2 regions of the Paenibacillus sp. FSL H7-0735 genome follow, and region 1 is predicted to be linked to the other one. Evidence: predicted binding sites of a transcription regulator. Region 1 holds the regulator's gene; the other holds the start of a gene.
What was found. The regulator LexA, encoded in region 1, represses DNA repair genes until DNA is damaged. The targets are predictions, from matches to a motif close to CGAACATATGTTCG.
Positions count from the first base shown of each region.

Region 2: a site for LexA is predicted at 3,385-3,398, ahead of addB (helicase-exonuclease AddAB subunit AddB). Genes of this name have one in related genera too.

Region 1 covers NZ_JBBOZH010000001.1:4,105,794-4,110,456, reverse strand. The annotation lists gene NSS82_RS18665 (cupin domain-containing protein) at 1-115, shown strand, start outside; gene NSS82_RS18660 (MBL fold metallo-hydrolase) at 116-838, shown strand; gene NSS82_RS18655 (hypothetical protein) at 947-1,525, opposite strand; gene NSS82_RS18650 (hypothetical protein) at 1,745-2,125, opposite strand; gene NSS82_RS18645 (L,D-transpeptidase) at 2,278-2,616, opposite strand; gene lexA (transcriptional repressor LexA) at 2,794-3,420, opposite strand; gene NSS82_RS18635 (LysM peptidoglycan-binding domain-containing protein) at 3,672-4,085, shown strand; gene NSS82_RS18630 (DUF896 domain-containing protein) at 4,195-4,404, shown strand; gene NSS82_RS18625 (hypothetical protein) at 4,454-4,663, shown strand, end outside.
Region 2 covers NZ_JBBOZH010000001.1:5,571,786-5,576,448, forward strand. The annotation lists gene addB (helicase-exonuclease AddAB subunit AddB) at 1-3,253, opposite strand, end outside; gene NSS82_RS25330 (class I SAM-dependent rRNA methyltransferase) at 3,993-4,663, opposite strand, start outside.

The DNA of each region.
Region 1 (4,663 bases):
AGACTCAGGCAAAATCAACATTTTGCCTTATCAAGAAATCTATCAAGCGGATGAACAGGCGGATTATTATAAGGGTGAAGAGCATGTAAGGGAAAAATGGAATGGGGGAGCGTAATTGATTAAAGATCGTTGGTTTACAGTAACGGAAATTGATCCGACCACCTATGCAATCAGTGAATATGGACATTGGGAAAAGGTGCATTCTTTTTTACTCTTGGGGCAAAAACAAGCCGCGTTAATTGATACGGGATTAGGTATTGATAATATAAAAAGAATAACGGATCAGTTAACGGATTTACCTATCGCTGTCATAACTACACATGTGCATGCAGATCATATTGGCAGTCACGGACAATTCGAGACAATCTATGTTCATAAAGAGGATGAGGATTGGCTAATTAACGGAATAAAAGGCTTGTCCCTTGCCCAGATTCGAAAGGATATGAGTCGAGACATCACCCTCCCTGTTCCTGAAACCTTTGATCCTAACACCTACATACCTTTTCAAGGGAAACCAACGGCTCTTTTACAAGAGGGGGATGTGCTCGACATAGGTGGGCGCGAAATAGAAATTTACCACACACCAGGTCATTCGCCAGGTCATATCAGCCTATTTGATCATGCCAACGGATATCTGTTTACAGGTGATTTATTGTATGACGTTACGCCAATCTATGCTTTTTACCCTTCGACTAGTCCGGCTGATTTAGTGGCATCCTTAGAGAAGATTACAGAAATTCCAGGGGTTACCCAAGTATACGGCTCTCATAATACGCTGGGTTTAGATCCATCTATTTTGCAAGGGGTCAAAAAGGCAGTTCGTGAGTTGCGTGAGTAAAAGGTAGTGGCACATGGTACGGGTATTCACCAGTTTGATGGGTTCAGTGTGCAATTTTAGTTCTTTCAATGTCGAAAACAAATGAGAGGTATGGCGATAACAACTTAATTATTCAGATACGATTGACCTGAAGAGTGCATGCAATTGTTGTACTTGGGAGTAAGCTTCCTTGTACTGGTTGTCGGATTGTTGAATAGGCAATAAACCCGGCAAGAAGGAAATACAATACACAGGCGTTTCTTTGCTGTTCATATATATTTTAAGCGTGAGTTCTTCTATCACATTAGCTTCTTCATCAGCTTCCTTAAGGACGTTAATATCTGCACTAGTTGCAGTTGTTTTGCTGTTTTGTTGTCTTTTGGAGACTTTTGAAAGGGTAAGTGCGTTAACCACAATCTCGGATCCCATTACATTATCGAAAGAGTATAGCTTTGCTACTGCTTTTTTGTTGTTCTTCGGATTTCTGGTGCCTATTGCTAATTTTTTATTAGGTTCGTTAAGTGCGATCAAGTGAGATTGATTGGGGGGGATGAATGTTTTGGTGAAAATGATGTTAAAGGATGCAGCCGCATTAACTAGCATAGAAATATCAGATGAAGTGGATAGCGTTTTCAATTTTATAATGGCGGCACTTAGAATTAAAACAACTCCTAAAATAGCAAATAAGTACACTAAGATAATCAGCATATAATCACCTCCCAGTTATCTCATTAGACTCAAATTGTTGCTTATTGAAAGATATGCCTGAATGATCCCCACTAGTATCTTTTAAAAGGGAAATTCGTGGAATTATAGGATCGGCTTCGGAATTAGCCCAAAAAAAGCACCCGGAGAAACCTGCCGATTCTGCAAATGGCGCAAAATTGGGGGTTGCTGCAAGGGTGCTTTTTAAGGTAAGTATGTAACCTATAGAAAATTGAAGGCAGTGATATGATCGGTATAAACAATCAGCTGTTTGTATTCGATCGGAGTCCCATAACTAGCATAAGGTCTTACAGTAACGTCATTGAGGACAACAAAGTTATAGCTGAAATTTTTATCAGGGTGTTCTGCTCCCAAATAAGATATGTATTCGTCTACTATTACATCATCCATCAAAGATTTTAAATCAAATACATCCTCTTTGTTGGAGACGGCTGGAGAGACGATTCCCTGAATGCTGCCAAAAGAGGTGAGCAAATTCACTTTTTTTCCACAAGCTTGTTCATCATTTAAAAGTAAACCGGACAGCTTACCCAGTGCATCGACTTTAAAATCGACGAGGGTTCTAATTTTTGAGTTATTCAAAACTAAACACATCCTTTTCAATTTGCAATCCTGTTAACAATATTCGACATATAATCACCAAACTCCTAGTATGCTAATGAAAAAATACTTACTTATGTAATGACCCCCATTCTGTATATGGTGATTTGGGGGTTGTGACGTCCTCAGCGAATTCAATTCCTTATCGTTACTCGTGTTCCTATAGGGACGATAGCTGCGAGTGTTAACACATCCTCGTTGTACATCCGGATACAGCCGTGGGATACCTCTTTCCCAATGGAGGAAGGATCATTCGTTCCATGAATCCCGTAGTGTGGTTTAGACAGTCCCATCCAAAAGGCACCAAAGGGACCGCCTGGATTGGGTTGTTTGTTAATAATCGTGAATTCTCCCACTGGGGATTGGGTTAACATCTTACCAATGCCGACATGGAAACCTCTAATCACAATATCATTGTCCAGAAGATATAACATTCTTTGGGTCAGATCTACAATAATTCGGTAATTTGGCATTATGCACAACACTCCTTTCTGATTAGGATATGAGCAGAACGCCTAAACGGTTATTCATAGAAAATGCCCATTTTAGCGAACGAGAACAAATGTTCGTTAGTGGTTGAGAAAGCAAAATACACAGAAAAAAGGCTGTTCCGCATTTGCGGAACAGCCTTTTATGGTAGGAGTGCATACTTAGTGGATATCTCGAAACAATCCGATGACTCTTCCGAGAATAGTTACGCGATTAAGGCGAAGAGGCTCATAAGCTGGATTCTCCGGCTGAAGCCGTATATGATCACGTTCCTTGTAAAAGGTCTTAACGGTTGCTTCATCTTCTTCAGTCATGGCTACAACGATATCTCCGTTGTCCGCTGTTTGTTGTTGGCGAACAATTACATAATCACCATTCATAATGCCAGCATCCACCATACTATCACCCATAACTGACAGCATAAATACTTTGTTGTCACCTACATAGTGAGTAGGAAGTGGGAAGTAGTCCTCGATATTCTCTGTAGCAGTGATAGGTACCCCGGCGGTAACTTTACCTACGACAGGAATCCGTGAGATGGTCTGGGCGAATTGGTGAACATTCTCTGAATCCTCTTGGCCTAGTAATTCTATTGCACGTGGCTTCGTTGGATCTCGACGAATAAGTCCCTTCTTCTCAAGCCGGTCCAAATGACCGTGAACTGTGGAGCTGGAAGCAAGGCCAACAGCTTCTCCAATTTCCCGGACGGAAGGTGGATAACCCTTGCTGCGGACTTCGCTTCGTATAAATTCCAGGATCGCCAGCTGGCGACTTGAAATCTTTGACATTGGAATCAACCCCATATAGTAATGTTTGGGAAAATTATAACATAGAACTACCGTTCGCACAAACATAAGTTCTAACTATTATAAATATTAATCTGCTAGAGTTAAAAAATGGTAGACAAATGATAATAAAATGAACCACTTGAGTCTCTCGAAAAAAAGAGAACAATTGTTCTGAAATAGTATTGAACAAAACACATGTTCGTGTTATTATGAATTCGAAAGTAAGAACAAGTGTTTGGAGGATGATAATTATGCTAAAATACAGTACATACCGCAGCATCTACGATAAGGCCCCAGTGGTTGAATCTTTAGGACATAATGACGTTGCCCGTAATTCCGCTAAGGTGAAAGAGATAACGGAACGTTTGCTAGGAGGGATGATTTCGTTGTTCCGTCAGGACTTCTTTATTAAGTTAATATTGATTATCGTGCTAGTATTTTCTGGCCTAACAGTAGTGGGAAATGTATTTGCAGGATCGACGACTATAATGAAGGAAGAGAAGCGGATTGTGGTTGAACGTGGAGATACACTATGGAGTATTGCCCTTAAGAATAAACCGGCTGATATGAAGACAGTTGTTTATATAGAAGGAATTAAACGTTCAAGTGGGATTAAGAGTAGTCAAATTAACGCTGGAGACATACTTACTTTACCTATTTATTAATTTTCTGAGAACATAATAGAATGACCAGTAGAGCTTGCAGGGAGTAGACCTTGACAAGCTCTTTTTCTCATGGCAGAGTTAGAATTAATTTATAGGGGGAGGGAAAGTATTGAATATTGATGAGTTGGTCGCGCGAATTAACGAATTGGCACGCAAACAGAAGAGCGTAGGCCTTAATCAAGAGGAAGTGGCGGAACGTGCCAAGCTTCGTGAAATTTACCTGGGGAATATCCGCAATAACTTCCGAGCACAATTAAATACTATTGAAGTAGTAGATAACGATGAGCATGAACAAGGTAACAAGGGGCTTAAACATTAGCTCGCTGTTCCTTTTCATAGATATTTCAGGATGACTAGGGGGAACGCACATGGCCCGTTCTTGGGAAAGAATGGTTCAACGCAACACACAGCAAATCAACAAGCAAAGAAAGAAACAAGGCAAGGATACGATTTATGCCTCTAAATCTCCTACCCAGAATGCCGAAGTCTTTAAAGGTCGCAACATTGCATTTCCGGTAGTGTTAGTGATACTTGGCACTATGTTTTGGGTAGTTGGTTCTATTGATCAGGCCAAAGGA
Region 2 (4,663 bases), 1.5 Mb from region 1:
CTGAAGCACTGCTATAAAAGCTGCCGTCAGCTTTTACTGCTACAGGCACGATAGAAGAATACCCTTTGTCTAAAGTGGTATCCATCAGGGAGACAACCTCACGATCTGCTGTAAGCAGTCCTTTCATCTTGAAGCGTTTCAACAGCTCTTGCTCAGCCTGTTCCTTGTTCATCCCATTGGATGAGGTCAACAACGGATCATGCACATGGAAATAAAGTGTGCCGGCTGGAAGTGCCGGCTGCCCCAGCCATTGCTCCGAATATGTTAGCAGCACATCCAAATAAGTCAGCATTTGCAGCGATAATCCATAATACACCTCATGCAGCTTGAGATCCTTTTGGCTCGATTTATAATCAATTACCCGCAGAAGAATTCCGTTCTCTCCACGGGCCATATCTACACGGTCAATCCGGCCAACAACCTCCATCACGCAGCCATTTGGCAGCGTAATCCTTAAAGGCGGCAACTCCTTATCCGGTCCAAAGTCCAGCTCCAGCCCTACTGGCTCAAAGCTGCCCCGGCGGGCATGCTCGCCCAGAATCACAGAAGCACGTCCAACAATATTCTTAAGTTTACGGGAGATGTACCCGTAACGTTTGGAGCTCATTAGGATTTCACCCTGCAACATCGGAGATAGCCGCTCTACTGTCTCACTGGCCTCACGCCGACATTCATCCGGAGACAAGCTGCCCCAGCCCCGTCCCTCTTGTTTCAGTCTTATCGCCATATCACTTAACGCAGCATGGAACAGCTGTCCAATATCAGGTGCTTGCAGCTTATATAGCTGACGCTCCTTCAGTCTTAGTCCGTAGGACGCAAAATGGGAAAATGAGCACGCAACAAATTTCTCCATCCGGGACACACTGCCCCGCAGTGTTGAGCCACCATACAATCTGAGGCTTGTGCCACGCTTTAGCTTCGTTCCCTCATTACGATAGAACAGTGAGCTTAGCAAACGTTCCAGTTGAAATTTACGATCTTCGTTCTTAGTAAACCAGTTATACACATCCCACCATAGCTCCGGAATTTCTGTCCCCTGGCGCCACTGCCGCAGCTGCATAATCAATGCGCGAAGACTCTGTTCTGGTTGACCAATGAAACCGAGATGAATAGAATTTCCGACTTCTGCCGGTAGTCCCGCAGGGGGAAGTGCTGACAAGCTATGCTCTTGAACCCTTGGGAACATTCTATGCAAATGCCGGATAACCTCAGAGGGAAGGAGAGCTTTGCCCTCATCATCTGCTGTAGCGTAGCTAATCCAGAGCTTTCGGCTTCCTGTCGTTAGCGCATTATAGATCAGAAACCGCTCGTCCAGCAGTTTACGAGAAGCGCCGGGAGCAAGCTCCATTCCAGCATTCTCTAGTACGGAGCGTTCACCTTCCGAGAGAATTCCATCTTCCTTAAACTGCGCAGGCACAACACCTTCATTAAATCCAAGCAAAAAAGCGTATTTAACCCCCGTTGGGCGAGTCCGATCCATATTGCCGACCAATACTTGATCCAGTGCGGGCGGAACTAGTCCCATTTTAAGCTCAGCAAGTCCTGTCTCTAGAACTCCGGTGAACACTTCAAACTCAAGTCTTTCATTGCCCATCATTTCTACTATCTGATCTAGCAGATCAAGTACCGCACCCCACAACTGGCTATGTTCCCTAGCCTTCTCGGGTTGGCCCTTCTCCATAGACTTAACACTGAGTTTCTCCAGCTTTCGTGCAACATCCGTCTCTTCAAGCAGCTTGTACATTGCCGTACATAGTTCAAGGCCGCTACGGCTTTTCTGGATTCGTTTCTCAAAAGCAAATAATGGTCCTGTTATACTAGCACGGCATCGTTCCATAGTAGCAAGCAGTTCATCATCCATCTGTCTGCCGCCTTCCAGCGACAAGCTAGGAATACCTTTCCATGAGCGGCCATCCGTCCAGCGATACCCTTGAATCCCACAAGCCAGCACATAGTTTTCTAAAGCATCCATATCCTCACGTGTAATACTACCGTCTAGCGGAAGCAAAAGCTCCGTCTTTACGCAACGGAATACATCCTCGTAACGCCAGCGACGACGCACTACATCCAGCGCGGAACGTATAAATTCCACTAGCGGATGATGCAGCTCATTTACCTTCTGGTCCAGAAAAAATGGCACTCCGTAATCTTGGAACAACGGTTGGATCAGCTGCTCGTAATCGCCAATATTGCGCATCAATACAGCCATTTCGCCATATTTTGCACCTTCATCACGCGCCAGTCTAGTCATTTCGCGCAGTGCTCCCTCAACCTCTGCTCTGTGCGAAACTGCGGCGCCTATGGATATAGCCTCTCTTGCCAGTTCATCCGCACCTATCCAGGCCTTCCGGCGATCATATCCCCGTTCAAGGTGAGCAAGTACTGGACTTTCTTCAAAACGCGGAAGAACCGTTGGCTCCAGCAGCTCGTCCCACACATCAATGCCCAGCTCTTCAGCTATTCCACGCAGTTTAATGTAAGTAACCGCAGTGGGGTGAAACAATTCAAGCTCATTCAACTGATCTCCATATGGGTAAGGACGATCAATTGTAAGCGAAACGGTCAGCTTCGAAGCTTGCTGCATCAATTCTCGAAGCACTACGAATTCCTGCGGAGTAAATCCATGGAATCCATCTACCCAAATCTCCGCCCCGCGAATGTAGGAGGAATCAGGAATATGCTCAGCCAGTTCTGCTAAACGATCCTCTTCATCGATATAGAGACGTGACATTTCCTTCTCTAAATCGCTGAATACCAGCTGCAAATCATCCAGCTTACCCTCAAGAATAGGACTTCTTGCAATAGCTCCTCGCATAGCGGACAACTGCTCTTCTAAATCAGTGGAACCCAAACAGCAACGCTTCATCTCCGTGTGCAGTTGGTTCAGACGTTCCACAAAACCCGGTCTGTCTGCTGAGGCACCGAACAATTTCAGTTCCTCTTTGCGACGACTGATGATTTTGTAAATTAACATTTTCTTACCTTCATCACTGATTGGCAGACTTGCACTGCCACCAGTTTCCTGCTTCACACGATAGGCAAGCCGCGAAAAACTCAGTGTCTGCGCCCGAAGGCTTCCCTTCACATTCCCTACGGTCAAAAGCCCCCGTTCTGCTCCAAAAGAACCTTGCTCTGGCACAAGAATAATAATCGGCGCACCAAGCGGTTCCTTCTCTAAGGAAGAAGAGATAGATTCCCATATTTTTGTTGTCTTGCCACTGCCCGAGCGGCCTAGTAAAAAGGTTACCGACATAAATGATAGACTCCTTCCGTAGCGGAGAAAATATATAAATTACAAGGTGAAATATCCACCTATTGATTACACTCCAATTAAAAAAGTTCAGTGATTCCTCGTCCCTTCAGTATATCATAACCACACTAATCGGAACATGTGTTTGCTAGTATTTTCTAATGTTTTACAAAGGATAAACAACTACGAGTACAAATATAAAAAAGCAAACCTCCGGATTTTGGCGGCTTGCTTTTTAGAGTATTTAGTTTGTTTTTAATGCCAGATGTGCAACGTTAGATTAGAGCTGCCAATGTCGGAGCATAGGGTCAATGTTAGACTGTTCGGTGTTCGGTGTTCGGTGTTCAGTGCTCAACGTTCAGCGTCCAGCATCCAGCGTCCAGCATCCAGCGTTCGTCATTCGGCATTCGGCATTCGGCGTTCAAATTGCACATTTTCGGCTAGGCTTGTTTCATTAATTACTTACGGACCCAGGAGCCGTTATTCGTGGATTCAGTGCTGTTTTGGCAACTTTTCGGACCCCATTGACGCTATTCTTCGAAAATGTGTTGCATTACGGGTGTTTTAAGAGCAATAGCGCCTTTGGGGTCCGTAAGAATTCAATAATAGGCTGTTTACGCTAAATAGAGTCATCTGAGTCCGTTGGCAACTACTTGCCTTACAGTCGACTCACGGCCACCCTACGTCCAGCCCTTTTATCCTATTTGTTACTTGGCACTGTAAACCTTTTTGACCTTCAGGCTTATTTTTTACTCCGCACTTCAAAAATCGCAAACTTCAGATAGTGTCCTTCATTAACGCCAAGTATTTGTGGGTGGTCTTTGCCTGCGGCCCGCCATTCCACAAGTCTCAACACCTTGCCAGCATCTTTAGCTGCATCGGCAATCGTTTCGAGGAACAGATCTGGCTGCATATGGTAAGAACAGCTTGCGGTAACCAAATAGCCGCCTTCGTTCACCAGCTTCATCCCGTGCAGATTGATATCCTTGTAACCACGGCAAGCGCCAGCTACTGCACTTTTGGTTTTGGCAAACGCCGGAGGGTCCAGGATGACTACATCCCAAGTTCTTCCTCCACCTGCTGTCATCGGCTTGGATGTGTCGGTTTTGGCTGTTTTGCCTCCGGATTTAGGATTTGCAGCTGCTGCTGCTGCCTCTGTTCCACTTGCAACTGTCGCCCGTTCAGAACGTTCCTCTAGTCCTTTAACCTGATTCCGTAAATATGCAAAAGCATCATCCACTACGAATTCAACACGATCGCTAAAGCCGTTCAGCTCCACATTCACTTTGGCACTCTCAATGGCATGCGCTGAAACATCGAGGCAGGTTACTTTTTTCGCGCCATACTTGCAGGCATGCAGCGTGAAGCTGCCCGTATGTGAGAAGCATTCCAGCACTGTCGCACCGTCCCAAT